DNA from 4 places in the Bradyrhizobium cosmicum genome. Region 2 is predicted to be linked to each of the others. Evidence: predicted binding sites of a transcription regulator. Region 2 holds the regulator's gene; each other region holds the start of a gene.
What was found. Region 2 encodes PhoB, which activates phosphate uptake and scavenging genes when phosphate is short. Its sites were predicted from a motif close to TGTCATNNANCTGTCAT; they were not measured.
Positions count from the first base shown of each region.

Region 1 (7,406 bases), 380 kb from region 2:
ATGCCGAGGATGCCGGCCTCAGCTGCGCTGCCGCCGAGCTGCGACTTGATCTCGTCGGAGCGTATCGACATCAGGTTCATCGGCGGCGCCCCGATGAAGGAGGCGACGAAAGTGGTCGCCGGCTTCTCGTAGATCGCCAGCGGATTGCCGACCTGCTCGACCTGGCCGCCGTTCATCACGACGAGAATGTCGGCGAGCGTCATCGCTTCCAATTGGTCGTGGGTGACGTAGATCGACGTCGTGTTCAGCCGGCGCTGCAATTTGCGGATCTCGACGCGCATCGCGATGCGCAGTTTTGCGTCGAGATTGGAGAGCGGCTCGTCGAACAGGAACACCTTTGGCTGACGCACGATGGCGCGGCCCATGGCGACGCGCTGGCGCTGGCCGCCGGAGAGCTGGCGCGGCTTGCGATCCAGCATCGAGGTGAGCTCGAGCACGCGCGCGGCCTCGTCGACGCGGGTCTTAACCTCGGCCTCCTTCATGCCGCGGTTACGCAGGCCGTAGGCCATGTTGTTGAAGACGCTCATATGCGGGTAGAGCGCGTAGTTCTGGAACACCATCGCGATGTCGCGATCGGCGGGCTCGATCTGGTTGACGATTCGTCCGCCGATATCGATCTCGCCGCCGGTGACGGTCTCGAGCCCCGCGACCATGCGCAGCAGTGTCGACTTGCCGCAGCCGGAAGGGCCGACCAGCACGCAGAACTGGCCGTCGGCCACATCGACGTTGACGCCCTTGATGGCCTCGAAGCCGCCGGGATAGGTCTTGCGGACGTTGTGCAGGGTGACGTTAGCCATAAGAACTCACTTACTTCTCGGTCTCGACCAGGCCGCGCACGAACAGTTTCTGCATCACGACGACGACGAACACCGGCGGCAGCATCGCCAGCACGGCAGTCGCCATCACGATCGGCCATTCGGTCAGCGCGTCGGTGGTGGTGATCATCTTGCGGATGCCGACCTGGATGGTCTGCATGTCGTCGCGCGTGGTGATCAGCAGCGGCCAGAGATACTGATTCCAGCCGAGGATGAAGAGGATCACGAACAGCGCCGCCATGTTGGTGCGCGACAGCGGCAGCAGCGTATCCCAGAAGAAGCGCAACGGGCCGGCGCCGTCGATGCGCGACGCCTCCAGCAGCTCATCCGGCACGGTCATGAAGAACTGGCGGAACAGCAACGTCGCCGTCGCCGACGCGATCAGCGGCAGCGCGAGGCCAGCATAGCTGTCGAGCATGTGGAGGTCGGCGACGATCTTGTAAGTCGGATAGATGCGCACCTCGACCGGCAGCATCAGCGTGATGAAGATGATCCAGAAGATCGGCATCCGGAACGGAAAGCGGAAATACACGATCGCGTAGGCCGAGATGATCGAGATCGCGATCTTGCCGATCGCGATCGCCAGCGCCATCACCAGCGAGTTCAGCATCATGTTGCCGACGGGCTCGCGGGTCGAGCCGCTCGTGCCGACGAAGATGGTCTGGTAGTAGGTCTCGAGGAAATGCCCGCCCGGCAGCAGCGACATCTGCCCGTTGGCGATCAGCGCGTTGTCCTGCGTCGAGGCGATGATCGCGATGTAGACCGGAAACGCGACGACCGCGATCCCGATCCAGAGGATGAAATGGGCGACGTAGCGCCGGAAGCCCTCTTCCTCGACCATCAGTAGGTGACCTTGCGTTCGACGAAGCGGAACTGGATTCCCGTCAGCACGATGACCATCACCATCAGGATCACCGACTGCGCCGCCGAGCTGCCGAGATTGCCGCCGAGGAGGCCGTCGGAATAGACCTTGTAGACCAGCGTCACCGTCGATGTGCCGGGACCGCCGCGCGTCATGGTGTCGATGATGCCGAAGGTGTCGAAGAAGGCGTAGACGATGTTGACGACCAGCAGGAAGAAGATCGTCGGCGACAGAAGCGGGAAGGTCACGGTCCAGAACCGCCGCATCGGCCGGGCGCCGTCGATCGCGGCGGCCTCGAACACGCTCTTCGGGATCGCTTGCAGGCCGGCGAGGAAGAACAGGAAATTATAGGAGATCTGCTTCCAGGCGGCAGCGAGGATGATCAGTGCCGCGGCCTGGTCGCCGTCGAGCAGCGGATTCCAGTCGATGCCCATTGCGCGCAGATAGCGCGAGAGCACGCCGAGCGAGGGATGCAGCATGAAGATCCAGAGAACGCCGACCACGGGCGGCGCGACCGCATAGGGCCAGATCAAGAGCGTGCGGTAGAGCATCGAGCCGCGCAGGGGCTTGTCCGCCATGACGGCGAGCAGCAGCGCAAAGGACAGCGATGAGACGGCGATGGCGAACGAGAACAGGAAGGTCCGGACGATCGCCTCGAAATAAGCTGGGTCCTTGAAGAGATCGATATAGTTCTCGAACCAGACGAAGGTGGTCGATAGGCCAAAGGCATCCTGCAGCAGGAAGGACTGGATCACCGCCTGCAGGGCCGGCCAATAAAAGAAAATCAGGACGATCGCGAGCTGCGGCGCAACCAGCGCGTAGGGCAATAGCTTGGATTGGAAAATGGCTTGCTTTTGCATGATGGGTGGCGCCGGCAGATCTTGGTGCCTGCCGGCGCCTTCGCCTTATTTTACAGCGGTCTTTTCGAACTGGCGCAGCATCGTGTTGCCGCGCTCGACGGCGGCATCGAGCGCCTGCTTGGCGGTCTTCTTGCCGGCCAGCGCCTGCTCGATTTCTTCCGACCAGACGTCACGCAGCTGCACCATGTTGCCGAGGCGCAAGCCCCGCGAGTTCTCGGTCGGCTCCTTGTTGGTCAGCTCGAGCAGGGGGGTCTCGAGATAGGGCTGATCCTTGTAGAAGCCTTCTTCCTTCGCCTTGGCGTAGGCCGCCTTGGTGATCGGCAGGTAGCCCGAGGCCTTGTGGATATAGACCTGGCGGTCGGTATCCGAGAGGAAGGTCAGGAACTTCGCGACGCCCTTGTACTCGTCGGCCGACTTGCCGCCCATGACCCAGAGCGAGGCACCGCCGATGATCGAGTTCTGCGGCGCGCCCTTGACGTCAGGATAATACGGCATCGGCACAGCGGTGAAGGCGAACTTGGCCTGTGCCTTGACGTTGCCGAAGAACGCCGACGAGGTCAGGTAGATCGGGCATTCGCCCGACGTGAAGCGGCCTTCGCCGGTGTTGGTGCGGCCGGCATAGTCGTAGGTCTTGTCCTTTTGCAGCTCGATCAGCTTCTCGAGGTGCTTGACCTGAAGCGGTCCGTTGAACTCGAGCACGGTGTCGAAGCCGTCGAGGCCGTTGGCCTTGCTGGCGAGCGGCACGTTGTGCCAGGCGGACAGCTGCTCGAGATTGACCCAGGTAACCCAGGAGCCGGAGAAGCCGCAGGTCGGATGGCCGTTGTCGTGAAGCTTCTTGGCAGCCGCGAAGGTTTCCGGCCAGGTCTTCGGGATCTCGACGTTCGCCTTCTTCAGCTCGTCGAGGTTGACCCACATCACGGTCGAGGACGAGTTGAAGGGGAACGATAGCATTTCGCCCTTCGACGTCGAGTAGTAGCCGGTGATCGCGGACAGATAGTTCTTCGGATCGAACTTCTCGCCGGCGTCGGCCATCAGCTTGTAGACGGGCTTCACGGCGCCGGTCGCGGCCATCATGGTCGCGGTGCCGACTTCGAACACCTGCATGATGTGCGGGGCGTTGCCGGCGCGGAACGCGGCGATGCCGGCGTTCATCGTGTCGGGGTAGTTGCCCTTGTAGGTCGGAATGACCTTGTAATCGGTCTGCGACGCGTTGAAGTCGGTGGCGAGCTTGACGATGACGTCGTTGTTGGCGCCGGTCATCGCGTGCCACCACTGGATCTCGGTCACAGCCAGCGCCGGCGAAGCCGTCATGCCAACCGTGACTGCAAATGCGGCAGCCGCTCCAAAGTGTCGAAGAGCCATCAAGTAAACCTCCCTTGGCCGTCAAAAAGATCGCTTGCGCTAGCAGCGCCATATGACGTTCACATGACTGTGTAAGCGGGAGAAACGAAAGCGGCAAGCGCTGCTAAATGGGAAGCCGTCAAATAGGCTAAGGCGACGCAGGCAGCCTCCTCCGTTCGCAGTGTACATGCATGCCCGCGCCGCAGTGCGGCATCATTTCTGTGATGAGGTGAGGGGTTCCTATCGCTTGCGCTCGGGGCCGCAGACCGTGCCCTTCTCGACCATGGCGTCGATCTCGGCCTTGGAATACCCGAACTCGCCCAGCACCTCCTGAGCGTGCTGGCTGAATTTCGGTGGCAGGCGGCGCAGGCTCGGCTTGCTGCGATCGAGCCGGATCGGCGAGGCCACGCCCTTGTACCAATCCTTTTCGATAATATCGCCGCGCGCGATCGTGTGCGGGTTCGTCAACGCCTGGTCGATCTTCTGCACCGGACCTGCGGGCAGGCCCGCGGCAAGCAGGCGATTGCACAGCGGTTCCGCCTCGTGCTGGCTGAACACCGCGGCGAGCTCGGCGCGCAGCGCCTCTCGATTGGCGATGCGGTCCTTGTTGCGGGCAAAGCGCGGATCGGTGCCGAGCTCGGGCTTGCCGATCTCCTTGGCGAGCTTGCGAAAGGTGCCGTCATTGCCGACGCCGATGAAGATGTTGTCGGTCTTGGTCGGGAAGATCGCGTAGGGAACGAGATTGGGATGCTCGTTGCCGGTGAGGCCGGGCGGCTTGCCATGCATGAAATAATTCGCGGTGTGCGGATGCATGATCGCAAGGCCGGTCTCGTACAGTGTCGTCTCCAGGAACTGCCCTTTGCCCGAGCGCTGCCGTTCCGACAGCGCCATCAAAATGCCGATCGCCGCATAGAGGCCGGTGCCGATGTCGACCAGCGGCACGCCGATCCGCATCGGCCCGCTCTCCGGCGAGCCGGTCGCCGCGATCATGCCGGTCATGGCCTGGATGATGGCGTCATAGCCCGGATTACCGCCGCGCGGGCCGTCGGCGCCGAAGCCGCAGATCCGGCAATGCACGAGGCGCGGGAATTTCTCGCGCAACACCTCGTTGCCGATACCCCATTTCTCCAGCGTGCCCGGCTTGAAATTCTCGATCAGGACGTCGGCCGTCTCGAGCATCTTGAGCAGCACGGCGCGGCCGCCTTCGGAGGCGAGGTCGAGGCCGATCGAACGCTTGTTGCGGTTGATGCCGATGAAATAGGCCGCGTCCTCCTCGTGGAAGGGAGGACCCCAGTCGCGCACCTCGTCGCCCGCGGGCGGCTCGACCTTGATCACGTCGGCGCCATGGTCGGCGAGGATCTGGGTGCAGTAGGGACCGCCAAGCACGCGCGTGAGATCGATGACGCGCAGTCCGGTCATTGCGCCCAAAACGGCTTCAGTCATGCCTTCGCTTCCCCTGTGTCGGCGTTTGATCACAGGCCTAGCGAGGTTTTTTTGTGCCAGCAATGGCTTGTTGCGGTGGGGCGTATGCAGGGCCGCCGTGCAATCCCGCGGCGCGGCAAAACGAAACGGAAGCAGCCGGCCCGAGGGGGATCTCGGGCCAGCCAATCCGCCGTTGGATCAGACGACCGTCAGGCGAACGTCGACATTGCCGCGCGTGGCATTGGAGTAGGGGCACACCTGGTGGGCCTTCTCGACCAGCGCCTCGGCTTCGGCACGGGCAAGGCCCGGCAGCGAGACGGCGAGATCGATGTCGAGGCCGAAGCCGCCTTCCGAGCGCGGGCCGATGCCGACGGTCGAGGTGACGGAAGCGTCAGCCGGGACCTTCGGGCCGCCCTGGGACGCCACGAATTTCATCGCGCCGATGAAGCAGGCGGCGTAGCCGGCCGCAAACAGCTGCTCGGGATTGTTGCCGGCGCCGCCGCCGCCGCCGAGCTCCTTCGGCGTGGTGAGCTTGACGTCGAGCGCGCCGTCGAGGGTCGCGGCATGGCCGTCGCGGCCGCCGGTGGCTTTTGCGCTGGTCTTGTAGAGAACGTTCACGGACATTTTCGTCTCCTCGGGTTGGGTGATCTCTATGTCGCAAACAATTAGATTGTGTGCAATTGATATTTGCATGCCTCACATTTAATTGTTCGCAATTGAATGTGCCGCCGGCCGGCCCCAGAATGAGGAAAGCCTCGTGAGATTCTCCATGCCCCGGAAATTATCGACCCTGGATCCGCAACGCCTCGACAACCAGATCTGCTTCGCGGTCTATTCCGCCGCGCACGCCTTCAACCGTGTCTACAAGCCGCTGCTGGACCGCCTCGGCCTGACCTATCCCCAATATCTTGTGATGCTGGTGCTGTGGGAGCGCGACAACGTGCCGGTGAAGGACATCGGCGAGAAGCTGTTCCTCGATTCGGGCACGCTGACCCCGCTCCTGAAGCGGCTCGAGGCCGCCCATCTGCTCAAGCGCACGCGCTCGAGCGAGGACGAGCGGCAGGTGCTGATCACACTGACGCCCCAGGGCCACGCGTTGAAAGACAAGGCGCGCAGCGTGCCGCAATCGATCCTGGCGGCATCGGACTGTTCGGTCTCGGAACTGGTGGCGATGAAGGACGAGATCGTCGCGCTGCGGGACAGGCTGAATGCGGTGATTGGGGAGTAGGGAGAATCAGCAGAGCCGCTTTTTTGAGAAGGCGCGGCCTGAGTGTGACTTGAGATATTTCTCGAATGCCAAGGCCTTCAGCTTGTCGGGGAAAGCGCAATACCAGACCAGCTTCCACGGCTTGAACTTGGCAGTATGAGCGGATTTACCGGCATTGTGCTCTGGAATGCGCCGCTTCAAATCCTCGGTCGCGCCAATGTATTCTTGGTCGGGGAATTCGATGCTGCGGATGATGTAGACGTACCACATCGTAGGCTCGCACGGCGGAAGCTTAGGGATAGGGGGCGCGTCTACCAGTCCGTCTTCGCCCCTCGGGCTTCGCCGGACACCACGCTTCGCCCTTCGGGCTGTGCGCGGCTGCGCCACGCGTAGCCCGAAGGGCGAAGCGTGGTGGAGCCAGGCGGGATCGAACCGCCGACCTCTTGCATGCCATGCAAGCGCTCTCCCAGCTGAGCTATGGCCCCGTAGTCCTTAAATGGGACGATCCTGGTAGATCACTCCCGACCGGCGAGCCTGGTGACTCGCGCGGTGCACCCTTTTTCACAGATCAGGGCTGATCTCAAGTCTCTTCATCACCTCCGACGTCACCAATGATGTCGGTGACGTCCTCATCGCCCTCTTCGTCGTCGGCGATAAAGGTCGAATCATCGTCGTCATCGTCCTCGATGGTCTCGTCGACCTCGATATCGTCCTCGGATTCGGGCACGACAGCCTTGACCTTGCCGGTGTTTTCCTCGGCGTCGGCCTCCTCGAGCGAAACCTCCTCGACCTCCGCCGGCTCCGGCGCGGTGTCGGCGGCCGGCGCATGGCGGGGTTCGGCCCGGCTCGCGCGGGCCGGCGCAATCGGCGCAATCGGCACCACTTCGCCGGTATAGGGC
Region 1 is NZ_CP041656.2:116,479-123,884, reverse strand. Features, by position in the region: gene FNV92_RS00530 (sn-glycerol-3-phosphate import ATP-binding protein UgpC) at 1-797, opposite strand, end outside; gene ugpE (sn-glycerol-3-phosphate ABC transporter permease UgpE) at 808-1,656, opposite strand; gene ugpA (sn-glycerol-3-phosphate ABC transporter permease UgpA) at 1,656-2,537, opposite strand; gene ugpB (sn-glycerol-3-phosphate ABC transporter substrate-binding protein UgpB) at 2,583-3,899, opposite strand; gene FNV92_RS00510 (CaiB/BaiF CoA transferase family protein) at 4,119-5,321, opposite strand; gene FNV92_RS00505 (organic hydroperoxide resistance protein) at 5,499-5,924, opposite strand; gene FNV92_RS00500 (MarR family winged helix-turn-helix transcriptional regulator) at 6,070-6,528, shown strand; gene FNV92_RS00495 (GIY-YIG nuclease family protein) at 6,535-6,777, opposite strand; tRNA gene FNV92_RS00490 (tRNA-Ala) at 6,917-6,992, opposite strand; gene FNV92_RS00485 (TIGR02300 family protein) at 7,088-7,406, opposite strand, start outside.
Region 1: the regulator PhoB is predicted to act here: its motif matches at 3,952-3,968, upstream of ugpB (sn-glycerol-3-phosphate ABC transporter substrate-binding protein UgpB).

Region 2 (7,406 bases):
CTACATCCCGATGCCCGACAGCGTCGTGAAGCTGATCGAGAAGACCTGGTCCGCCGACATCAAGAGCTGAGCAGGGCTCTCGTGTCCCGGACGCGCTGCAGCTTGCAACGCTGCAGCGCAGAGCCGGGACCCACAAGCGCTAGGCCCCGGATCAGCGTCGCACCGCTTCGCGCTGCAACGCAACCGGGGCACGAGACCGGCGACATAAAAGCAAGTATTGTTAGTACAGGGGATCGGCGTGGCTGAGATGGCTGTCGAGAGCAATGTAGTGGATGCCGCCGGACCGTATGACCGCGCCAAGGCGTTGGGGGCGTTCAAGCTCGGTGACATCACCTTTTACTGGATCACGCGCCTGAGTGCGATTTCCGTGCTGCTGATCCTCGGCGGCATCATCCTGTCGCTGATCGTCGGCGCCTATCCGGCGATGAAGGAATTCGGCCTCTCCTTCCTGTGGACGCAGCGCTGGGCGCCGTCCGCCGATCCGCCCGTGCTGGGTGCGCTCGGGCCGATGTACGGCACGCTCGTCACCTCCTTCATCGCGATGCTGATCGCCATTCCGGTCGGGATCGGCATTGCGATCTTCCTGACCGAGCTCTGCCCGCAATGGCTGCGCCGCCCGATCGGCATGGCGATCGAGTTGCTCGCCGGCATTCCCTCGATCATCTACGGCATGTGGGGCTTCTTCGTGCTGGGCCCGTTCCTGGCCAACAGCTTCCAGCCCTTCATGATCAAGATCTTCGACGGCGTTCCCGTGCTGGGCACGATCTTCGCCGGACCGCCGTCCTATCTCAGCCTGTTCAACGCCGCGCTGATCCTTGCGATCATGGTGCTGCCCTTCATCACCTCGATCTCGGTCGACGTGTTCAAGACGGTGCCGCCGGTGCTGAAGGAGGCCGCCTACGGCGTCGGCTGCACCACCTGGGAAGTCGTCCGCAGCGTCGTCATCCCCTACACCCGCGTCGGCGTCATCGGCGGCGTCATGCTGGCGCTCGGACGCGCGCTCGGCGAGACCATGGCGGTGACCTTCATCATCGGCAACTCGTTCCGCATCTCGGGGTCGATCTTCGCGCCGGGCACCACGATCTCGGCGGCGATCGCATCCGAGTTCGCCGAGAGCGACGGCCTGCACCAGTCCGGCCTGATCCTGCTCGGACTTCTCCTGTTCGTGCTGACGTTCTTCGTGCTCGCGGCCGCCCGGCTGATGCTGATGCGCCTGGAAAAGAAGGCGGGGAACTGACATGAACCCGATTTACGCACGCCGCCGCCGCAAGGATATCGTCGTCCGCGGCCTCTGCATGGCCGCTGCCGCCTTCGGCGTCACCTGGCTCGCGCTGATCCTGATCACGCTGCTCTACAATGGCGTGGCCGGGCTCAACGTCCAGATCTTCACCGAGAACACGCCGCCCCCCGGATCCAACGAGGGCGGCCTGCTCAACGCCATCGTCGGCTCGCTGATGATGACCGTGATCGGCGTCGGCATCGGTGCGCCGCTCGGCATGTTCGCCGGCACATACCTTGCCGAATACGGTCGCAACGACAAGCTGACCTCGGTGATCCGCTTCATCAACGACATCCTGCTCTCGGCACCCTCGATCATCATCGGCCTGTTCATCTATGGCGCGGTGGTGGTGCCGATGCGCGGCTTCTCGGCGATCGCCGGTTGTCTCGCGCTGGCCGTCATCGTCATCCCGGTGGTGCTGCGCACGACCGAGGACATGCTGCTCTTGGTGCCGAACGCACTGCGTGAGGCGGCATCGGCGCTCGGCCTGCCGCGTTCGCTGGTGATCAAGCGGATCGCCTACCGCTCGGCCCGCGCCGGCCTCATCACCGGCGTGCTGCTCGCCACCGCCCGCGTCGCCGGCGAGACCGCGCCGCTGCTTTTCACCGCGCTGTCGAACCAGTTCTTCAGCCTGGACCTGACCAAGACGATGGCGAACCTGCCGGTCACCATCAACAACTTCGTGCAGAGCCCCTACGCCTACTGGAAGCAGCTGGCGTGGAGCGGGGCCCTGCTCATCACCCTGACCGTTCTTGCCCTGAATATTGGCGCGCGCATCCTTGGCGCCGAGAGGACCGCAAAATGAGTGAGCTTTCCGTATCGATGAGCGCGGCCGGTGGGTTGCCGCAGGCGCCGGTGCTGCCCGAGGCCCCGGCCAAGGTGACGGTGCGCAACCTGAACTTCTATTACGGCGAACACCACGCGCTGAAGAATATCAACCTCGCGCTCGGCACCAACCGCGTCACGGCGTTCATCGGCCCGTCGGGCTGCGGCAAGTCGACCTTGCTGCGCATCTTCAACCGGATGTACGACCTCTATCCGGGCCAGCGCGCCACCGGTCAGCTCATGCTCGACCAGACCAACATCCTCGACCCCCGGCTCGACCTCAACCTGCTGCGCGCCCGCGTCGGCATGGTGTTCCAGAAGCCGACGCCGTTCCCGATGACGATCTACGAGAACATCGCCTTCGGCATCCGTCTCTACGAGAAGATCTCGAAGTCCGAGATGGACGACCGCGTCGAGAAGGCGCTGCGCGGCGGCGCGCTGTGGAACGAGGTCAAGGACAAGCTCAACGCCTCCGGCCTGTCGCTCTCGGGCGGCCAGCAGCAGCGCCTCTGCATCGCCCGCACCGTCGCGGTGCGGCCGGAAGTGATCCTGTTCGACGAGCCGTGCTCGGCGCTCGATCCGATCTCGACCGCCAAGGTCGAGGAGCTGATCCAGGAGCTGTCCGAGAACTACACGATCGCGATCGTCACCCACAACATGCAGCAGGCTGCGCGCGTCTCCGACAAGACCGCCTTCATGTATCTCGGTGAGTTGATCGAGTTCGACGACACCAGCAAGATCTTCACGTCGCCGACCGATCGGCGCACCCAGGATTACATCACCGGCCGGTTCGGTTGAGGAGACGGGACATGGGTACTGAACATACCGCAAAGGCCTTCGACACCGACCTGCAGGAACTCACCCGGCTGGTCGCGGAAATGGGCGGCATCGCCGAGCGCATGATCGTCGATTCCGTCGACGCGCTGATCCGCCGCGACGTCGCGCTCGGTCAGCGCGTCGTCGCCATCGACGCCGAGCTCGACGCGCTGCAGAAGAAGATCGAGGAGCGCGCCGTGCTCACCATCGCGCGCCGCCAGCCGATGGCGGTCGACCTGCGCGAGATCGTCGGCGCCATGCGGGTTGCGACCGATCTCGAGCGGATCGGCGACCTCGCCAAGAACATGGGCAAGCGCGTCGCGGCGCTGGAGACGGATTTCCATCCGCTCAAGCTGTTCCGCGGCCTCGAGCACATGACCGACCTCGTGCAGCAGCAGGTCAAGTCGGTGCTGGACGCCTACGCCGCGCACGACCTGCCGGCGGCGATGGCGGTGTGGAAGGGCGACGAGGAAGTCGACGCCATCTGCACCTCGCTGTTCCGCGAGCTCCTGACCTACATGATGGAGGATCCGCGCAACATCTCGTTCTGCATCCATCTGATGTTCTGCGCCAAGAACATCGAGCGTATCGGCGATCACGCCACCAACGTCGCCGAGACCGTGTTCTACATGATCGAAGGTCAGGCGATCACCGACAAGCGGCCGAAGGGCGACATGACGACCTTTGCCACGACGGTTCCGAATACCTGACGACTTGAGGAGCGACGACCCGATGGGCGCACGCATTATGGTGGTTGAGGACGAGGAGGCTCTCACCGAGCTGCTTCGCTACAACCTCGAAGGCGACGGCTATGACGTCGAGACGGTGATGCGCGGCGACGACGCCGACACCCGTCTCAAGGAGCACATTCCCGACCTGATCGTGCTCGACTGGATGCTGCCGGGATTGTCCGGCATCGAATTGTGCCGGCGGCTTCGCACCCGGCCGGAGACCAAGCAGCTGCCGATCATCATGCTCACCGCGCGCGGCGAGGAGAGCGAGCGGGTGCGGGGCCTTGCGACCGGTGCCGACGACTACATCGTCAAGCCGTTCTCGGTGCCGGAGCTCCTGGCGCGCGTGAAGGGCCTGCTGCGTCGCGCCAGCCCGGAGCGGCTCGCCACCGTGCTGGCCTACGGCGACATCGAGCTCGATCGCGACAAGCGCCGCGTGGCGCGCTCGGGCCGGCCGATCGACCTCGGTCCGACCGAATATCGCCTGCTGGAGTTTTTCCTGGAGCATCCCGGCCGGGTGTTCTCGCGCGAGCAACTGCTCGACAGCGTCTGGGGCCGCGACATCTACATCGACGAGCGCACCGTCGACGTGCATATCGGCCGCCTGCGCAAGCTGCTCAATCTCGGCCGCGAGCAGGACCCGATCCGCACCGTCCGCGGCGCCGGCTACGCGCTCGACGATCGGTTTGCCAAGGCCGAGCAGACGTAAGGTTCGCTAAAGCAGACGTGATCGGGCGGGCTGCTACCGCATCCTCCGATGTCGTTCCTGCGAACGCAGGGACGCATAACCACCGGACGTGGTTGGGCGAAGACTTGGAGTGACGATCCCGCGGTGACTGTGCACCGGGATTATGGGTCCCTGCGTTCGCAGGGACGACATCCAATTTGTTGAGACCTCTTCGGGCGACGACTGGCCGCCCGCGACGAACTCAGCGCGGACCCGGCTTGGCCGGCGCGCGCCGGCGATCCGCTGCCGGCTGATACGCAACCCGCGAGTGCTGGGCGCAATAGGGCAGGCCGGAGAGCGCCTTGCCGCCGCAGAAGAAGAAGTCCGGGCTCGAGGGATCGCCGACCGGCCAGTGGCAGGTCGCCTCGTTGAGCTCCAGCAGCGACAGCCGCTGGCTCATCGGCACCACGTTGTCGTAGGTGACCGGTTCGGCCTCGACCTCGACCTCGAAGGCCTGTGCCAGCGCGGTGTTGCCGCGCGCGATGGGCCGGCTCACCCGCATCATGTGCTGGGCGGGACGCGCCTTGCGCGGGCGCGGCGCGGCGGATGAAGGGCTCTTGGCGCGGCCGGACAGGCCGAGCCTGTGCACCTTGCCGATCACGGCGTTGCGGGTGACATTACCGAGCTCTGCCGCGATCTGGCTGGCCGACAACCCGGCCTCCCAGAGCTTCTTCAGTTGCTCGACGCGATCATCCGACCAGGTCAAAACGGTCATTGCACCCTTTCCTTCGCCGCGCGCCACCATCCTGGGGCTGCACAGCGAATGCCTAAGCCTCGAAAAACCCGTGCCGTCAGAATCCCTTAAGGCTCGCCGGGCACCGAGAGCCGCCCGAACGTTTACGCCGGTACATGAGGACTTAGAGATCAGAACTGCCGCACGAGATGTCGTATCTGACAAGCCAAACGCTACAATATGGCGTGACTCACGCGCAAGAGTCCGCCGACTCGCTTCCACATGTTCCGTGGCGAAATCCCGCAAAATCGCCACCGCAAGACTACGGATTCAGCGTTTCGCGAGGCTTTCCGGGCGGCATTGACACCCGTTTCACGGGGCATAAGATAGTCCCGCGTGCCGCCCTTAAAAGGCGGCACGTTTCGTTTTCCGGGCCGGTGAATGGTGCGTTGCGTAATGCACGCTCACCGTCCGCAACATTCAAGTGACAGTCATGACTAACAGCGCAGCGCCGCATTTGCTCCCCGTTTTCGCCAGGTCCGACCTCGGTTTCGAGCGCGGCGAAGGCTGCTGGCTGATCGCGACCAATGGCGAGCGCTATCTCGATTTTACCTCCGGCGTGGCGGTGAATGCGCTTGGCCATACCCATCCCGCGCTGGTCAAGGCGTTGCAGGAGCAGGCGACCAAGCTCTGGCACATGTCGAACCTGTTCCAGAGCCCGGACGGCGAGAAGCTTGCCGCGCGCCTGTGCAATGAAAGCTTCGCGGACTTCGTGTTCTTCTGCAATTCCGGCGCCGAGGCGCTGGAGGGTGTGATCAAGCTGGTCCGCCATCATCACTTCTCCAAGGGGCATCCGGAGCGCTATCGCATCATCACCTTCGAGGGCGCCTTCCACGGCCGCACGCTGGCGACGCTGGCCGCGACAGGATCGGCGAAATATCTCGAAGGGTTCGGTCCGCCGATGGACGGTTTCGACCAGGTCCCGCACGGTGACATCGAGGCCGTGAAGAAGGCGATCGGTCCGCAGACCGCCGGCATCCTGATCGAGCCGATCCAGGGCGAGGGCGGTGTGCGTTCGGCGACGCCTGCCTTCCTCCGGGCATTGCGCCAACTCTGCGACGACAAGGGGCTGCTGCTGGCGTTCGACGAGGTGCAGACCGGCATGGGCCGCACCGGCGATCTGTTCGCGCATCGCCGCACCGGCGTCATACCTGACGTGATGTCGCTGGCGAAAGCGCTCGGCGGCGGCTTCCCGATCGGCGCGGTGTTGGCGAGCGCGGACGCCGCTTCCGGCATGGGGCCCGGCTCGCACGGCTCGACCTTCGGCGGCAACCCGCTGGCGATCGCGGCGGCGAATGCCGTGCTCGACGTCATGCTCAAGCCCGGCTTCTTCGATCATGTGCAGAAGATGTCGCTGCTGCTCAAGCAGAAGCTCGCCTCCGTGATCGACCGCCATCCCGGCGTGGTCAGCGAAGTGCGCGGCGAGGGCCTCCTGATCGGCATCAAGGCCGTGGTGCCATCCGGCGATCTCGTCGCGGCGTTGCGGAGCGAAAAACTGCTCACGGTCGGCGCCGGCGACAATGTCGTGCGCTTCCTGCCGCCTTTGATCGTCACCGAAGCCGAGATCGAGGACAGCGTCGGGCGGCTCGAGCGCGCATGCGCAGCGCTCTCGTCGAGCCAGACCAAGCGGGCGGCAAGCTGATGAGCAAATCGCCAAAGCACTTCCTCGATATCAACGAGTTGCCGCTGGCGGAGCTCAAGAGCATGCTCGCCGCATCCTCCGCCATGAAGGCGAAGCAGAAGGCGCATCAGCCGGTCAGGCCGCTCGAAGGCAAGACCCTGGCGATGATCTTCGAGCGTCCCTCGACCCGCACCCGGGTGTCGTTCGATGTCGCCATGCGCCAGCTCGGCGGCGAGCCCATCATGCTCACCGGCGCCGAGATGCAGCTCGGCCGCGGCGAGACCATCGCCGACACCGCGCGCGTGCTGTCGCGCTATGTCGATGCCATCATGATCCGCATCCTCAACCACGATGCGCTGCTCGAGCTTGCCGAATATGCGACGGTGCCCGTCATCAACGGCCTGACGCGCCGCTCGCATCCCTGCCAGGTGATGGCCGACCTCATGACCTTTGAGGAGCATCGCGGCCCGATCGAGGGCCGGACGGTGGCCTGGACCGGCGACGACAACAACGTGCTGGCCTCGTGGGCCCACGCCGCCGAGCGCTTCAAGTTCCAGCTCAACGTCGCAACCCCGCCGGAGCTTGCGCCGAAGAAAGTCATGCGCGATTTCATCAAGGCGACCGGCGCGCCGATCGTGCTCGGCACCGATCCCGAAGCCGCCGTGAAGGGCGCC
Region 2 is NZ_CP041656.2:7,006,164-7,013,569, reverse strand. Features, by position in the region: gene pstS (phosphate ABC transporter substrate-binding protein PstS) at 1-70, shown strand, start outside; gene pstC (phosphate ABC transporter permease subunit PstC) at 248-1,237, shown strand; gene pstA (phosphate ABC transporter permease PstA) at 1,239-2,084, shown strand; gene pstB (phosphate ABC transporter ATP-binding protein PstB) at 2,081-2,902, shown strand; gene phoU (phosphate signaling complex protein PhoU) at 2,914-3,630, shown strand; gene phoB (phosphate regulon transcriptional regulator PhoB) at 3,653-4,360, shown strand; gene FNV92_RS33430 (GcrA family cell cycle regulator) at 4,581-5,093, opposite strand; gene FNV92_RS33425 (aspartate aminotransferase family protein) at 5,545-6,753, shown strand; gene argF (ornithine carbamoyltransferase) at 6,753-7,406, shown strand, end outside.

Region 3 (7,406 bases), 140 kb from region 2:
AACCGCGACGGCGAGAAATCGAGATCGACCAGCCCGTACACAAAGACTGCTAGCGCCGCGACGATCATCGCCGGCATTGCGAGCCGCGCCGAGGCCGGTCGGTCGAACACATCGGGGTAGCGCGCTCGAATCTGCGCGGTATCGACCTCGCGCTGCCTCGTCACGTTCGCGCCCCCTTGCCGAACAGGCGGCCGCGCAGCCAGCCTGTGGCGATATCGATCATGAAGACCGTGACGATGATGGTGAGCAGGATGGCGCTGACGTCCGAATAATAGAATTTGCGGATGGCGACGACGAGCTCCTGGCCGATGCCGCCGGCACCGACGAAGCCCATCACCGAGGCTTCGCGGACGTTGATCTCGAAGCGCAGCAGCGCGTAGCTGGCATAGCCCGCGGTGACTTGCGGCACGATCGCAAAGCGCATGCAAGAGAGCCAGCTTGCGCCGGTCGAGCGGATGCCTTCGGCCGGCTTCATGTCGGCGTTCTCGACGATCTCCGAGAACAGCTTTCCGAGCGCACCGGTGGAGTGGATCGCGATCGCCAGCACGCCCGCCATCGGGCCGAGCCCAAACGCAATCACGAAGATCAGAGCGAAGACGATGCCTGGCACGGTGCGCGCGAATTCGAGCAGGCGCCGTACCACGAAACGCAGCCAGGGCGCAGGAGAGGTATTTTCAGCGGCGAAGAAGTTCAGTGCAAACGCGAAGACTGCGCCGGTCAGCGTGCCGACATAGCTGATCAGCAGGGTCTCGCCGAGCATCTTCAGCCATTTGCGCCAACCCCAAAACCACTCGCCGGCATCGGTCCAGGCACGCTGACCAGTATCGAGGGTAAAGATACGGTCGAAATAGCTGACGAAATTGCCGAAATAGGTGAAGAGCGTGCGCAGATTCACTTCCGCACCGACCGCGGCGAGGAGCAGCGCGGCGGCGAACACCGCCGCCCCGAACAGCAGACGCCATCGCCTGCGCGCAACTGCCTGGCCATAGGCGGCGTTCAGCGCAGCCAGTTGCTGCTCGGGCAGGATCGAAACCGCGATGGTCATTGGTCGGAAAAGGACCCGTCAAAAGAGAAAGAGCCGGGTCCATCGACCCGGCTCGAGTAGCGTCACCCTGATATCAGGACGCCTTCTTCTTACGCAGTGCATCGACGAACTTGATCAGCTCGATCGTGCCATCCCAGTCCTTGGTGGTGGCGGGATGGAAACCCTTCTTCTGACCGTCCTGGAGGCGATCGAAGGCCGCCTTGTCCTTGGCCGGCGCGTCGAAGAACGCCTTCGCGATCGCCGCCTTGGCTTCTTCCGGCAGGTCGGAATTGTAGGCGTAGGGGCCGTTGATGATCGGCGCCGACTTGTGGATGATGCGGAAATCGTCCTTCTTCATCGGCGAGCCATCGGCGTTCTTCAGCATGCCCTTGGTCAGCATCTGCGCCAGCGTCGAATCGTCGTCGCTGGTCCACTGGTTCGCGGCAACGTCGACCGTACCCTGCGCCAGCGCCAGGATCGCGTTCTCGTGGCTGCCGGTGAAGACGACCTTGCTGAAATAGGTGTCGGCGTCGGTGATGCCCATCTTGTCGAGCTCGAAGCGCGGCACGTTGTTGCCGGAGGTCGAGTTCGGGTCGACAAGGCCGAGGTTCTTGCCCTTGAGCTGATCGACGCTCTTGTAGGGGCTGTTCGCCTTGACGAAGAACACCGAATAGTAGCCGGTCGAGCCGTCGGCGTTGATATCGTTGGCGAAGGCATCGGTCTTGACGCCGGTCAGGCGCGCGCGGGCGAACGACGCCGAGCCATAGCTGGCGATATGGATGTTGCCGGCGCGCTGGCCTTCGATGACCGCAGCGTAGTCGTTGGCGATGCGCAGCGTGACCTTCACGCCCAGTTCCTTGGAGAGATAGTTCATGAACGGCGCCCAGCGCTCGGTCACGCCCGAGGCGTTTTCCGCGGGAATGACCGCGAAGGTCAGCTCGGGATATTTGGCTTTCCAGTCCTCGGCGGAGGCTGAGGTCGTGAACGCGAGCGCGGCGGCGCCGGCGAGGATGAGTCTGCGAGTGATCATGATACCCTCTTCATCGGTTGGGTCGGTTGACGCAAAACTGGCAACTAGGCTGGTGGCGTGGCTCAGGCAGCCGCGGCCGTCCCGAGCGCAGGGACGCCATCGTGGGCTGGCGCGGACGCACCACCCATGACATCGGCGGCTTCGAGATCGTAGAGCTCACGCGCGACGTGATCGGTCAGCGCGGCCGGTGCACCGTCGAACACCACGCGGCCCTGCGCCATGCCGATCAGACGGTCGCAATAGCTGCGGGCGAGATCGAGCGAATGCAGATTGCAGAGCACGGTGATGCCGAAATGCTTGTTGATGCGCAGCAGCGCATCCATGACGATCTTGGTGTTGCGCGGATCGAGCGAGGCGATCGGCTCGTCGGCAAGGATGATGTCGGGCTGTTGGACAAGCGCGCGGGCGATCGCAACACGCTGCTGCTGGCCGCCGGAGAGCTGGTCGGCACGCTGGGCAGCGAGCGAGGCGATATCGAACTGCTCGAGCGCCGACATCGCCAGTGCCTTGTCCTGCTCGGGCCAGGTCTGCGTCAGCGAGCGCCAGGCCGGCATCGTCGCGAGACGCCCCATCAGCACGTTGGTGAGCACATCGAGCCGGCCGACCAGATTGAATTGCTGAAAGATCATGGCCGAACGCGCCCGCCACTGCCGCAGCTCCTTGCCGCGCAGCGGGGTCACGTCGAGGCCATCGAACAGGATGCGGCCCTCGGTCGGCGTCGCGAGCCGGTTGATCATGCGCAGCATGGTCGACTTGCCGGCGCCGGAGCGCCCGATCACTCCGACGAAGCCGCCGGGAGAAACTTGAAACGAGGCGTTGTCCACCGCGGCTTTTGCGCCGAAGCGGCAGGTCAGACCTTCAACCACCAGCATAGAGGGCTCCAGAGTAGCTGGGACCCACCGCTAGCGCCGGCGCTTGACACTTGTGTGACACGCGCGCTGCGATGCGGCGATGATACGCACTTCGTCCCCTGTCATCGCCTCGTCATGACATTGTCATCAAGCCACTCGAAGAGAAACGCCCGCCCTCAAACCCTCGGATGCAACATGGCCGGCAAGGTGCTTTCAGTTCAACCGACCGTAGATGCTTCCGCGAAGCTGCAGGAGACCCGGCTCGGCGCCTATACCGAAGTCGGCGCACGCACGATCCTCACCGAAGTCACGATGGGCGACTACTCCTACGTCGTGAACGACGCGCAGATCACCTACACCACCATCGGGAAGTTCTGCTCGATCGCCGCGATGACGCGGGTCAATCCCGGCAATCATCCGATGCAGCGCGCCACGCAGGCCCATTTCACCTATCGCGCGAGCGCCTACTTCCCGGGCGAGAGCGACGACGCGGACTTCTTTGCGTGGCGGCGCCAGCATCACATCCATATCGGCCATGACGTCTGGATCGGCCACGGCGCGATCGTGCTGCCGGGCCGCAACATCGGCACCGGCGCGGTGATTGCCGCGGGGGCCATCGTCACCAAAGACGTGCCGGCCTACACCATCGTCGCCGGCAATCCGGCGCGCATCGTGCGGCGGCGGTTCTCGGAAGAGATCGCCGGGCGGCTTGCAAAGCTGGCCTGGTGGGACTGGGATCACGACAAATTGCGTGAAGCCCTGCCCGATTTCCGCAAGCTCGGGATTGAAGATTTCCTCTCCACGTATGAAGCACGGGCAGACTCTCCTGCCAGCAAACGAAACGCGGTCGCGTGACAGACATTTTCCTTGAAGGCGGCCGAGCCCTGATCGGCGCCGAATTCGTCGAGACATCGCTTGGCGTGTCCGGTCCGGACATTGCACGGGTCGATGCGCCTGGCGGCCGGGCGCGGCTGGCGATCGATGCGCGCAACCTGCTGGTCCTGCCCGGCATCGTCGATCTGCACGGCGACGCCTTCGAGCGGCAGATGATGCCGCGCGCCGGCGTCGACTTCCCGATCGACGTCGCGCTCGCCGACAGCGACCGTCAGGCGATCAGCAACGGCATCACCACGGTGTTTCACGCCACGACCTGCTCGTGGGAACCGGGCCTGCGGAGTGCCGACAATGCCCGGGAGCTGATGGAGGCGATCGAGCGGCAGCGCCCGCAATTCGCCGCCGACACCCGCTTTCACCTGCGGCACGAGACCTACAATCTCGGCGCCGAGGCCGAGATCACCCAATGGCTCGCCGAAGGGCGCGTCGACCTGTTCGCCTTCAACGACCACATGGACGGTACCGTCGCCGACATGGCCAAGCCGCGCAAACGCAATCGCATGGTGGAACGGACCGGGTTGACGAGCGAGGATTTCGACGGATTGGTCGCGCGTATCGTCTCGCGCGCAGCCGACGTGCCCGCTTCCGTGTCGCGGCTGGCCGCGGTTGCCCGCGCCGCCGGGGTGCGGATGCTTTCGCATGACGACGCAACGCCGGCGATGCGCCGGGAGTATCGCGAGCTCGGCACCGACATCGCGGAGTTTCCGATCAACGAGGAGACGGCGCGGGCGGCCGCCAGCGCCGGCGATGCGATCGTCTATGGCGCGCCGAACGTCGTGCGCGGCGGCAGCCACACCGGCTGGACCAGGGCGTCCGACATGATCGCCAAGGGGCTCTGCTCGGTGCTGGCGTCGGACTATTACTATCCCGCGCAGCTGCTGGCCGCCTTCCGCCTCGCCGCCGACGGCGTGCTGCCGCTGGCGAAGGCCTGGGACCTGGTCTCCGCCGGGCCCGCGCGCGCGACCGGCCTTGCCGACCGCGGCCTTATCGCCGAAGGACGCCGCGCCGACATTCTGCTGGTCGACGACACCATACCGCTGCGGCCGCGGCTGGTCGCGGTGATCGCAGGCGGCAAGCTTGTGCATCTCACCGATGCGACGCGGCTGCTCAGCGTGGCGGCGACGCCGCGCGAGGCTGTCGTTGCGGCATAAATTGGTTATGCTGAAGCCATGACCGGTTTCCCCCGCTACGCGATCTATTCTGCCGCAGGCAGCGACAGCGCCCTCTCCCGCTTCGGCGCCGAGCTGCTTGGCTACGATGCCTATACCGGTCAAGAGGTGCCCTTCCCCGCTGAGGCTTTGCAAATCGCTCCAGACTGGCGCGACATCACCGCCGATCCCCGCAAGTATGGTTTTCACGGCACGCTGAAGGCGCCGATGGCGCTGGCGGCCGGCAGGACCGAAGCGGAGCTCATGGCGGTATGTGCCGAATTCGCCGGCAAAGCGCGGCCGATCCCGTCGATCCGGCCCGTCGTCGATGCCATCAGCGGCTTCATTGCAGTCATCCCGGCCGAGTCGGTCGACACGCTGCAACAGCTCGCCGCCGATTGCGTCCTCAGTTTCGATTCGTTTCGTGCCGTCCTGACGGCGGAAGACCGCGCGCGGCGGAAACCCGAGAAGCTCAGCGAGCGCCAGCGCGATTATCTCGATCGCTGGGGCTACCCTTACGTGATGGAGGAATTCCGCTTCCACATGACGTTGACGGGACGACTGGACGCGGAGCGACGCGGGCCGGTTCTGGAGATGCTGCGGGGACGGTTTGAGTCGCTGAAGCTCGATACGCTCGCGACTGATCGCATCGCGTTGTTCAGGCAGGACGATGCCAAGGCACGCTTCAGCATTATCGGCGAATGGAAGCTGACTGGTTAGACGAAATTGCGCGTCATAGTCCGTGTCGTCCCCGCGTACGCGGGGACCCATAACCACAGGGAGAGGTTATGGCGCGAGGTGCCAACTTCGAATTTTCGCCAAACTTCTCCCTGGGGCTATGGGTCCCGGATCTGCGCTTCGCTTGTCCGGGACGACAGCGGACGGGGGAGAGACTTAACTCCCCCACCTTAGCGCCAGCGCATCGCGCTCCCGAGCCAGCTCCAGCAACCCTGCCCGCGTCGCCGGATGCAGCGGCTGGAGCGGATGGCGCACGGTGTCGGACTTGATGACGCCGCCGGCCTGCATCATGACCTTGCAGGCGATCAGGCCGCATTGGCGGTTCTCGTAATTGATCAGCGGCAGCCAGCGCTCGTAGGCGGCTTTCGCCTCCTCGCGCTTGCCGGCAAAATAAGGATCGATGATCTGGCGAATGCCGTCGGGATAACCGCCGCCCGTCATGGCGCCGGTGGCACCGGCATCGAGATCGGCGAGCAGCGTGATCGCCTCCTCGCCGTCCCAGGGGCCTTCGATGTCCTTGCCGCCCGCCTCGATCAGGCTGCGCAGCTTTGATGCAGCACCGGGCACCTCGATCTTGAAGTAACGGATGTTGGCGAAGTCGCGCGACAGCCGCGCCAGCAGGTCCACTGACAGCGGCGTGCCCGCCACCGGCGCGTCCTGGATCATGATGGGAATGGTGATGGCGTCCGAGAGCACCTTGAAGAATTCGACGATGCCTTTTTCGGGCACGCGAAAGGTTGCGCCGTGATAGGGCGGCATCACCATCACCATGGCAGCGCCGGCCGCTTCAGCCTGCCTGCTGCGTGCGGCGCAGACGGCCGAGCTGAAATGGGTGGTGGTGACGATCACAGGCACGCGGCCCGCCACATGCTCCAGCACCGCATGCATCACGGTCTCCCGCTCGGCGTCGGTGAGCACGAACTGCTCGGAGAAATTGGCGAGGATGCAGAGGCCGTGCGAACCGGCATCGATCATGAAGTCGACGCAGCGGCGCTGGCCTTCCAGATCCAGCTCGCCGCGTTCATCGAAGATGGTGGGCACCACCGGGAACACGCCGCGATAGGGGCGCTGGGCCTTGTGTGGGGTGACCGGCATCGAACTCTCCATCCCTGATGTTCCTGTCGTCCGTTGCCGCGCTGGCGCGGCGTCACAGATGTACCTGGCGCAAGCATCGGCGGCAATGCCGGCCCGCGCGCCGTGGGAACAGGGGACAGAGTGTCAGGCCGATTTCACCGCGCCAAGGAAGCCCTCGACCGCTGTGCGGAGACGGTCGGCATCGGCCGACATCTTCTTCACGGAGTCGGTGAGCACCGTGCCGGCGTTGCCGGTCTCCTGGTTGAGCTTGGCGACGCCGCCGATGGTATCGGTGACCTCGCGGGTACCTTGCGCCGCCTGCTGGAAGTTGCGCGAGATCTCGGTGGTCGCGGCGCGCTGCTCCTCCACAGCCGCTGCAATCGCGGTCATCTTCTCGTCGATGCCGCTGATGGCGCCGCCGATGGAGCGGATCGCGGCGACGGCCTGCCCTGTCGCCCCCTGGATCTCCTCGACCTGCCGCGAGATCTCTTCCGTTGCGTTTGCGGTCTGCGCCGCGAGGCTCTTGACCTCGCCCGCGACCACGGCAAAGCCGCGGCCGGCCTCTCCGGCGCGCGCGGCCTCGATAGTCGCGTTCAGCGCCAGCAGATTGGTCTGACCGGCGATGGCGTGGATCATCTTCACGACCT
Region 3 is NZ_CP041656.2:6,863,876-6,871,281, forward strand. Features, by position in the region: gene phnE (phosphonate ABC transporter, permease protein PhnE) at 1-110, opposite strand, end outside; gene phnE (phosphonate ABC transporter, permease protein PhnE) at 161-1,045, opposite strand; gene phnD (phosphonate ABC transporter substrate-binding protein) at 1,119-2,054, opposite strand; gene phnC (phosphonate ABC transporter ATP-binding protein) at 2,117-2,926, opposite strand; gene FNV92_RS32740 (LbetaH domain-containing protein) at 3,101-3,760, shown strand; gene FNV92_RS32745 (alpha-D-ribose 1-methylphosphonate 5-triphosphate diphosphatase) at 3,757-4,950, shown strand; gene FNV92_RS32750 (DUF1045 domain-containing protein) at 4,969-5,667, shown strand; gene FNV92_RS32755 (dihydrodipicolinate synthase family protein) at 5,842-6,780, opposite strand; gene FNV92_RS32760 (methyl-accepting chemotaxis protein) at 6,904-7,406, opposite strand, start outside.
Region 3: the regulator PhoB is predicted to act here: its motif matches at 3,037-3,053, upstream of phnC (phosphonate ABC transporter ATP-binding protein).

Region 4 (7,406 bases), 2.8 Mb from region 2:
GGGTCGCCCCGAATACTATCAGGAGTTCATCCAGATGTATCCGCACGACCCGCTGTGCGACCACGTCCGCTGGCTGCTCAACAACCTCCAGCTCACGCAGGCTTGGCACAAGGCGGTGCTCGCGAACTCGCCGCTCGGCTACAAGAGCTTCTACGAAAGCTACGGCAACACCCCCTATGCGCAAGTCGCGTTGAAGCTCGAAGCCCAGCCGAAGCAGATCCCGTTGATGCAGGCGACCAAGTTCCTGGCGCCGCAGAGCATCACCCCGACCTTCAAGATCGGCAATCTCGGCCAGCCGAAGTACCTGCCGCAGCAGGGTAATGGTGGCGGCCAGATCATCGGCAACCTGCCGGTGGTGCAGAAACCCGGCGACAATAACGGCATCGGCAAGCTCGGCAATGGTGGCCAGATCGTCAACCTGCCCTCCGGCAACAACCAGCAGAACGGCACGCCATTGCAGACCCCGGGCAAGATCGTCACCCTGCCCGCGCCGACCAACACGACCAACACCAAGGGCGGCATCGGCAAGATCGTGACGCTGCCTGCGACCAACAACACGCAGAATGGCGGCAGCAACAATGCCGGCACTACGAGCGGCACTCCTGGCAAGATCGTGAGTATGCCGGTGAATGTCGGCAAGGGCGGCCCAACCGTCGATCCGAAGCCGGTCAACGTCCAGACGCAGAACCACCCGATCCGCGTCAACAACGGCGCGAGGATCGACAACAACCCGGTCAACAAGGTGCAGGTTCAGAACAACCAGCAGAACACCCGCCCGCAGCTCAACACGACCAATCGGATCGTCAACAATGGCGGCAACAACTTCCGCCAGTCGATGAACCAGTCGCAGGGCAATAACGGCGGCGGCAACAATCGCCGGAGCTTCATGCACTGATCGCTTGAAGGCGCACGATAAAGGGGCAGAGCGGCGACGCTCTGCCCCTTCTTCATGTCAAAATCTCAGAAGATCAGGCCACCAGCTCGGAAAACAAATCCGCATCGACATTGCCGCCGGACAGCACGATGACGACGTTCTTGCCGGCCACGTCGAGACGTCCCGCAAGCAGCGCGGCAAGGCCCACCGCGCCGCCGGGCTCGACCACGAGCTTCAGCTCGCGATAGGCGAACGCCACCGCCGCGCCGACTTCCTTGTCCGAGGCGGTCACGCCGCGCGCAAGCAGCTTGCTGTTGATCGCAAACGTCATCTCGCCGGGGATCAGCGCCATCAGCGCATCGCAGATGGTGCGGCCCGCGGGCGCATGCGGCTCGCGATGGCCTGCGGTCAGCGACAGTCCGTGATCGTCGAACGCCTCGGGCTCGGCCACCACGATTTCGGCCAGTGGATAGCGCGCCTTCACCGCCGTTGCGACGCCTGCGATCAGGCCGCCGCCGGAGGCCGGTGCCACCACGATGTCGGGGCTGAGGCCGAGCGCCGCCATGTCTTCCGCGATCTCGCGGCCGGCGGTGCCCTGCCCTGCGATCACGAACGGATCGTCATAGGGCCTAACCAGCGTCGCGCCGCGCTTCTCGGCGATCCCGCGCGAGATCGCTTCGCGGTCGTCATTGTAGCGGTCGTACAGCACGACCTCGGCGCCATAGGACTTGGTGCGCTCGCGCTTCGACAGCGGCGCGTCCGCGGGCATCACGATGGTGGCTTGCATATCGAGGATCTTCGCCGCCGCCGCCACGCCCTGGGCGTGGTTGCCGGAGGAGAACGCGACGACACCGCCGGCGCGCTGGTCCTGCGGGATCGAGGCGACCTTGTTGAAGGCGCCGCGGAACTTGAAGGAGCCGGTGCGCTGGAGCATCTCCGGCTTCAGGAAGACCTTGGCGCCGACGCGCTCGTTGAGCACGGGAAAGGACAGCAGCGGGGTGCGGATGGCAAAAGGCGCAATCACGCGCGCTGCGGCATCGATGTCAGCAGAGCTGACCGGAAGGGGCTGTTCTGTCATCAGCAATTTGTATCTCGGCCAATGACGGCTGGGAAGACACCTCCGCGAGAGGAATTTGTCCCTCAGGCGACGAAGCGTGGCTGTTCCGCGTCGTTTCGGCCGGGCAGCACCGCGCCCACCGCCTTGATGCTGTCGACAAAGGCCCTCGCCGACGCCTCCCAGGTGTAGTCGGCGGCGAACTCCACGCAGTCTTGCCGGGAGATGTCGAGCGCGGCGAAGCAGGCATTGCGCAGATCGTGATCCAGCGCCCCGACCGGCGCATCGCCGATCACGTCGCGGGGGCCTTTCACCGGGAAGGCAGCCACCGGCAGGCCGCTGGCGAGCGCTTCCAGCAGAACCAGGCCGAAGGTGTCGGTCTTGCTCGGGAACACGAACACGTCGGCCGCAGCATAGATATCCGCCAGTTCCTCGCCGTGCTTTTGCCCGAGGAAGATCGCATCCGGATAGGCTTCCTCCAGCGCCACGCGCGCCGGGCCGTCGCCGACGACCACCTTGGTGCCGGGCAGGTCGAGATCGAGGAACGCCTCGAGATTCTTCTCGACCGAGACGCGGCCGACCGAGAGGAACACCGGTGCCGGGAGGCAGAGATCGATGGCGCGAGGATGGAACAAATGAGTGTCGACGCCGCGCGGCCAGAGCACGACGTTGGCAAAGCCGCGCTCGCCAAGCTCGCGGGCGAGCGCCGGCGTTGCCGCCATCACCGCCCGGCTGGGCGCATGGAATCGGCGCAGCGCGCGCCAGATCAGGGATTCCGGAACCGGCACCCGGGCGCGGATATATTCGGGGAAACGCGTATGGAAGCTGGTCGTGAACGGCAGCTTGCGCTGGCGGCAATAGCGGCGGACCATCAGGCCGATCGGCCCTTCGGTCGCGATATGGATGCTGTCGGGGCGCGCCTCCTCGATCAGCTCTACGATCCTGGCCGGCCGCGGCATCGCGAGCCGCACATCGCGATAGCTCGGCATCGCGAACGTGCGGAACGATTGCGGCGTCAGGAACGTGAATTCGACGCAGAGCGCCTCGGCCGCATCAGCAAGCTTGGTCAGCGTCCGAACCACACCGTTGACTTGCGGGTGCCAGGCGTCGGTCGCGACCAGGATGCGCATCAGGCGGCCTCCGTCATGCAGCTCTGGCTGCCACCTGCGGAACGGCCGCAGGCTTTTGCGCGTGATCCGCCCAGGTGATGATCTCGAAATGACCGTCGTCGTGCTCGACCAGCGCGGTGCAGCTCTCGACCCAGTCGCCGCAATTCATGTAGCGGATGCCGGCCTCGTCGCGGATGACGGCGTAGTGGATGTGGCCGCAGATCACCCCGTCGGCGTCGTGGCGGCGCGCTTCGGCCGCGAGCGCCTGCTCGAACGCGCCAATGTAGTTGACGGCGTTCTTGACCTTCTGCTTGGCCCATTGCGACAGCGACCAATAGGGCACCTTGAACATGCGCCGGAAGAAATTGACGAAGCGATTCATCTGGATCGCGAAGTCGTAGGCCTTGTCGCCGAGATGGGCGAGCCAGCGCGCGTTCTGCACCACGAGGTCGAAGATGTCGCCGTGGATGACGAGGTAGCGCTTGCCGTCCGGGCCGGTGTGGACGGTGTTCTCGACCACGTCGATGCCGCCGAAATGCGTGCCGTAATAGTTGCGCAGAAATTCGTCGTGATTGCCGGGGATGTAGATGATCTTGGCGCCCTTGCGCGCCTTGCGCAGCAGCTTCTGGACGAGGTCGTTATGCGATTGCGGCCAGTGCCAGCTCGATTTCAGCGCCCAACCATCGACGATGTCGCCGACGAGATAGATCGTATCGGCGTCGTGGTAGCGCAGGAAGTCCAGCAGAAGGTCGGCCTGAGAACCGCGGGCTCCGAGATGAACATCGGAGATGAACAAGGTGCGAAAGCGCCTTTCAGGGCTCTCGTCACTCATATCGTAACTTCCCATGCGACATGCCTGTAACAATATCCCGTGACAGGGGGATGACCATTGAACCTCTGAGGCACCCTCGGATACGAATCAAACCTCGCCTCGCCCGTCCTGCGAATATCAGTCGCATGCGACAATCAGGCGACATGAAGCGGCAATGATTGTCCGCAAGAGCTCGGGAGACGCGGCCTCGGTGGTTAACGGCGGTAGCCGCCGCACCGCGCGCAGCCGACGTCAGTAAAACTTGTGGAAATGGTGGACCGGTCCGTGGCCGTGACCGACGCTGAAGCGATCGGCGGCCGCAATCGCCGCGCTGATCCAGGCCTTGGCGTTGCGCACGGCGCGCTCGAGATCCTCGCCTCTGGCAAGCCCCGCCGCGACCGCCGAGGACAGTGAGCATCCCGTGCCATGGGTGTTTCGGGTCGCGACGCGCGGCGCGGCGAGCGCGATCGTCGCCTCCGCATCAACGAGATAGTCGATGCTCTCGGCGCCCTCGCCGTGCCCGCCCTTGATCAGCACCGCGCGACAGCCGAGCGCGAGCAGGCGGCGCCCCTGGCTCTCGATCCCGGCCTCGCTTGTCGCAATCGGCTCGTCGAGCAGAGCCGCGGCTTCCGGCAGGTTGGGCGTGATCACCGAGGCAAGCGGCATCAGCTTCGTGCGCAGCGCTTCCACGGCCTCCGACGCCAGCAGGCGGTCGCCGGAGGTTGCGACCATCACGGGATCGAGCACGATGTGGCGGGGAGTCCAGCGCGACAGCGCGGCCGCGATCGCGTCGATGCTGGTGGCCTGCGCCACCATGCCGATCTTCACCGCGCCGACCTCGAGATCGGAGAACACCGCATCGATCTGCGCGGCGACGAACTCCGCCGGCACGGCGTGAATGCCGGTCACGCCCCGCGTATTCTGCGCCGTCAGCGCCGTGATGGCGGAGGCGCCATAGACGCCGAGCGCGGCAAAGGTCTTCAGGTCGGCCTGGATGCCGGCGCCGCCGCTCGAATCGGAGCCGGCGATGGTGAGCGCCACGGGCGTCGTCATGAGGCGAATTTCCGATGTTTCAGGGCCATGATCCACACCTAGCGCGCGGACCCCGGGGCAGCAAGTTCGCCTGCGCCCGGGGGCAGCAAGTTCGCTTGCTAAATCCGGCCGGTTTTGGCCTATTAGCGGCCAGATACGCCTTCGGAGTGACTGCAATGGTTCCTTTCTTCGTCCAGATCAAATGCAAGCTCGGCCAGTCCTATACGGTCGCCAATGCGCTCGCCGAAGCCGAGATCGCCTCCGAAATCTACTCCACGGCCGGCCATTACGACCTGCTGGTGAAGTTCTACGTCGACAACGACACCGACATTGGTCACTTCATCAACGAGAAGGTGCAGGTGCTGCCTGGCATTCAGGACACGCTCACCATCATCACCTTCAAGGCTTTTGGCGCCAAGTGACCCGGAATTCACGCCGGGCGCAGGTTGCGCCTCCGCTCGCCTGTGCTAGCGTCCAGCCACTGGAAATGAACCGAGTACCGAGCAAGTCATGGCTCTCACCACGTCGGTGCCGCTGCTGATCAGCCAGCAATTTGATAGTGAAGTGGTGCTCGCCAACTATCAGAACGGCGTCTATTACAACCTCGACGGCAGCGCCGCGCAAATCTGGCTCGGCCTGAATGTCAACCGAACGGTTGAGGAAATTGCCGGCGCCCTCGCCGCAGCGACCGGCGGCGATGTGCCCTCCATCACACGACAGGTGCAGGCTTTCGTCGACAGCATGCTGGCGGAAGGCCTCATCGCCGAGGGCACCCCCGAGGCGCGTAGCGAGACCTCCATGGAGACTTGGTCGCCGGTCCTGGCGGGCGCATTCGTCGCCCCGGAATTCCAGCGCTTCGACAATCTGCGGGAGCTGTTGCTGATGGATCCCGTGCACGACGCCGGCGAGCAGGGCTGGCCGCTGCGCGAGACCAATGAAAGCTAGCGGCTTCATCCGGCGGGAGATCGCGAAGATCTTCGCCAGGACATCGGAGCCGGTCGAGGCGCACGCGCGCTGCGGCCCGTTCGGCTTGCGCCTCGGATTTGCATCACAGGAATTGGCCGGCATGTTCCTGCCGGCCTACATCCAGAGCACGTCGGGCCATATCGATCTCGACCTGCGCTTCATCACCGCTGATCATCACGATCTCTCCGCGCTGGTGCCGGACGCCGCCGAGAAGCCGCGCCTCTTGATCGAGGACGGCGTCTATTCGGTGTGGCAGCCCGCCGTCATTCCCGTGCTGTACGCGGTCGACCTTGCGGCAAGGCGCGGCATCGCCTGGCTGCCGAAGGGCGAGGCGCCGCCCTGGATTCGCAGCCGTCCCGCGATCTCGCTGATCCATGCGATGATGCACGAGACGCCCTGGTGCGCGGTCCATGCCGCGGCCGTGGGCGGCGACGCGGGCTTCACGCTGCTCGCCGGCGAAGGCCACAGCGGCAAGACCACCGCGGCGCTGGCCTGCGCCAAGGCCGGCTGGCTTTACGCGGGCGACGACTTCGTTGCGGTCAACAGCGCGACCGGCGAGATCGAGCCGCTGTTCTGCTCGGCGCGGCTGCGCCCTGCCCTGATCGATACGTTTCAAGACTTCATCGGCAAGACCACGGCGGTCTCCGACTTCAACGGCGAGCCGCGCCATGAGCTCAGCCTCGCCGATCTCGGTGACCGCATCGGCGGCGGCAGATTGCGCGCGACCTTCATCCCCCGCCGGCGCGGCGCAGCGATGCCCGAATTCACCCCGGCCAGGCCGTCGGATGCGTTTCGTGCGCTGCTGCCGACCACGGCCTACGAACTGCCGGGATGGCCGAACGAAATTGCCGACAAGGTCGCGAAGATCGCTGGCCTTGGGCCGGTGTTCTTCGCCGACACCGGCACCGCGCCGATGGAGATTCCCCCGGCGTTCGGCCGCCAGCTCGACCAGCTCTGAGGCCGCATGCGCGTCTCCGTCGTCATCGCCGCCTACAACGCGCAAGACTACATCGCCGAGGCGATCGAGAGCGTGCTCGGCCAGACGGTCCCGCCCGACGAGGTCATCGTCATCGACGATGGATCCACCGACGGCACGCGCGGCGTTCTCGACCGCTTCGGCGGCCGCATCGTCGCGCTCACGCAAGGAAACAGCGGCCAGGCCGTCGCCGTCAACAAGGGCCTCGCGCTGGCGCGCGGTGAGCTGATCGGCTTCTGCGATGCGGACGATCTCTGGACGGCGCGCAAGCAGGAGCTCCAATTGGCGCGGCTCGAACGCGATGGCGAGCTCGACGCCGTCTTCGGCAAGGTGCAGCAATTCCTCAGCCCCGACGTGCCGGAGCAGCAGCGCGCGCGCCTCACTCCGGCCGTCGAGATCATGCCCGGCGAGCTGAAGCAATGCATGCTGATCCGGCGCGCCGCCTTGATGCGGATCGGCGCGTTCGACCAGACGCTGCCCGCGACCTTCTTCATCGCCTGGCTCGGCCGCGCCAAGCAGGGCGGGCTCAAAACCGCGCATGTCGACGACATCGTCGTCCGCCGCCGGCTGCATCCCGGCAATGG
Region 4 is NZ_CP041656.2:2,522,018-2,529,423, reverse strand. Features, by position in the region: gene FNV92_RS11880 (caspase family protein) at 1-895, shown strand, start outside; gene FNV92_RS11875 (threonine/serine dehydratase) at 969-1,952, opposite strand; gene FNV92_RS11870 (glycosyltransferase family 4 protein) at 2,015-3,058, opposite strand; gene FNV92_RS11865 (UDP-2,3-diacylglucosamine diphosphatase) at 3,072-3,884, opposite strand; gene thiD (bifunctional hydroxymethylpyrimidine kinase/phosphomethylpyrimidine kinase) at 4,101-4,901, opposite strand; gene FNV92_RS11855 (Lrp/AsnC ligand binding domain-containing protein) at 5,057-5,302, shown strand; gene FNV92_RS11850 (PqqD family protein) at 5,391-5,825, shown strand; gene FNV92_RS11845 (hypothetical protein) at 5,815-6,804, shown strand; gene FNV92_RS11840 (glycosyltransferase family 2 protein) at 6,811-7,406, shown strand, end outside.
Region 4: the regulator PhoB is predicted to act here: its motif matches at 3,909-3,925, upstream of FNV92_RS11865 (UDP-2,3-diacylglucosamine diphosphatase).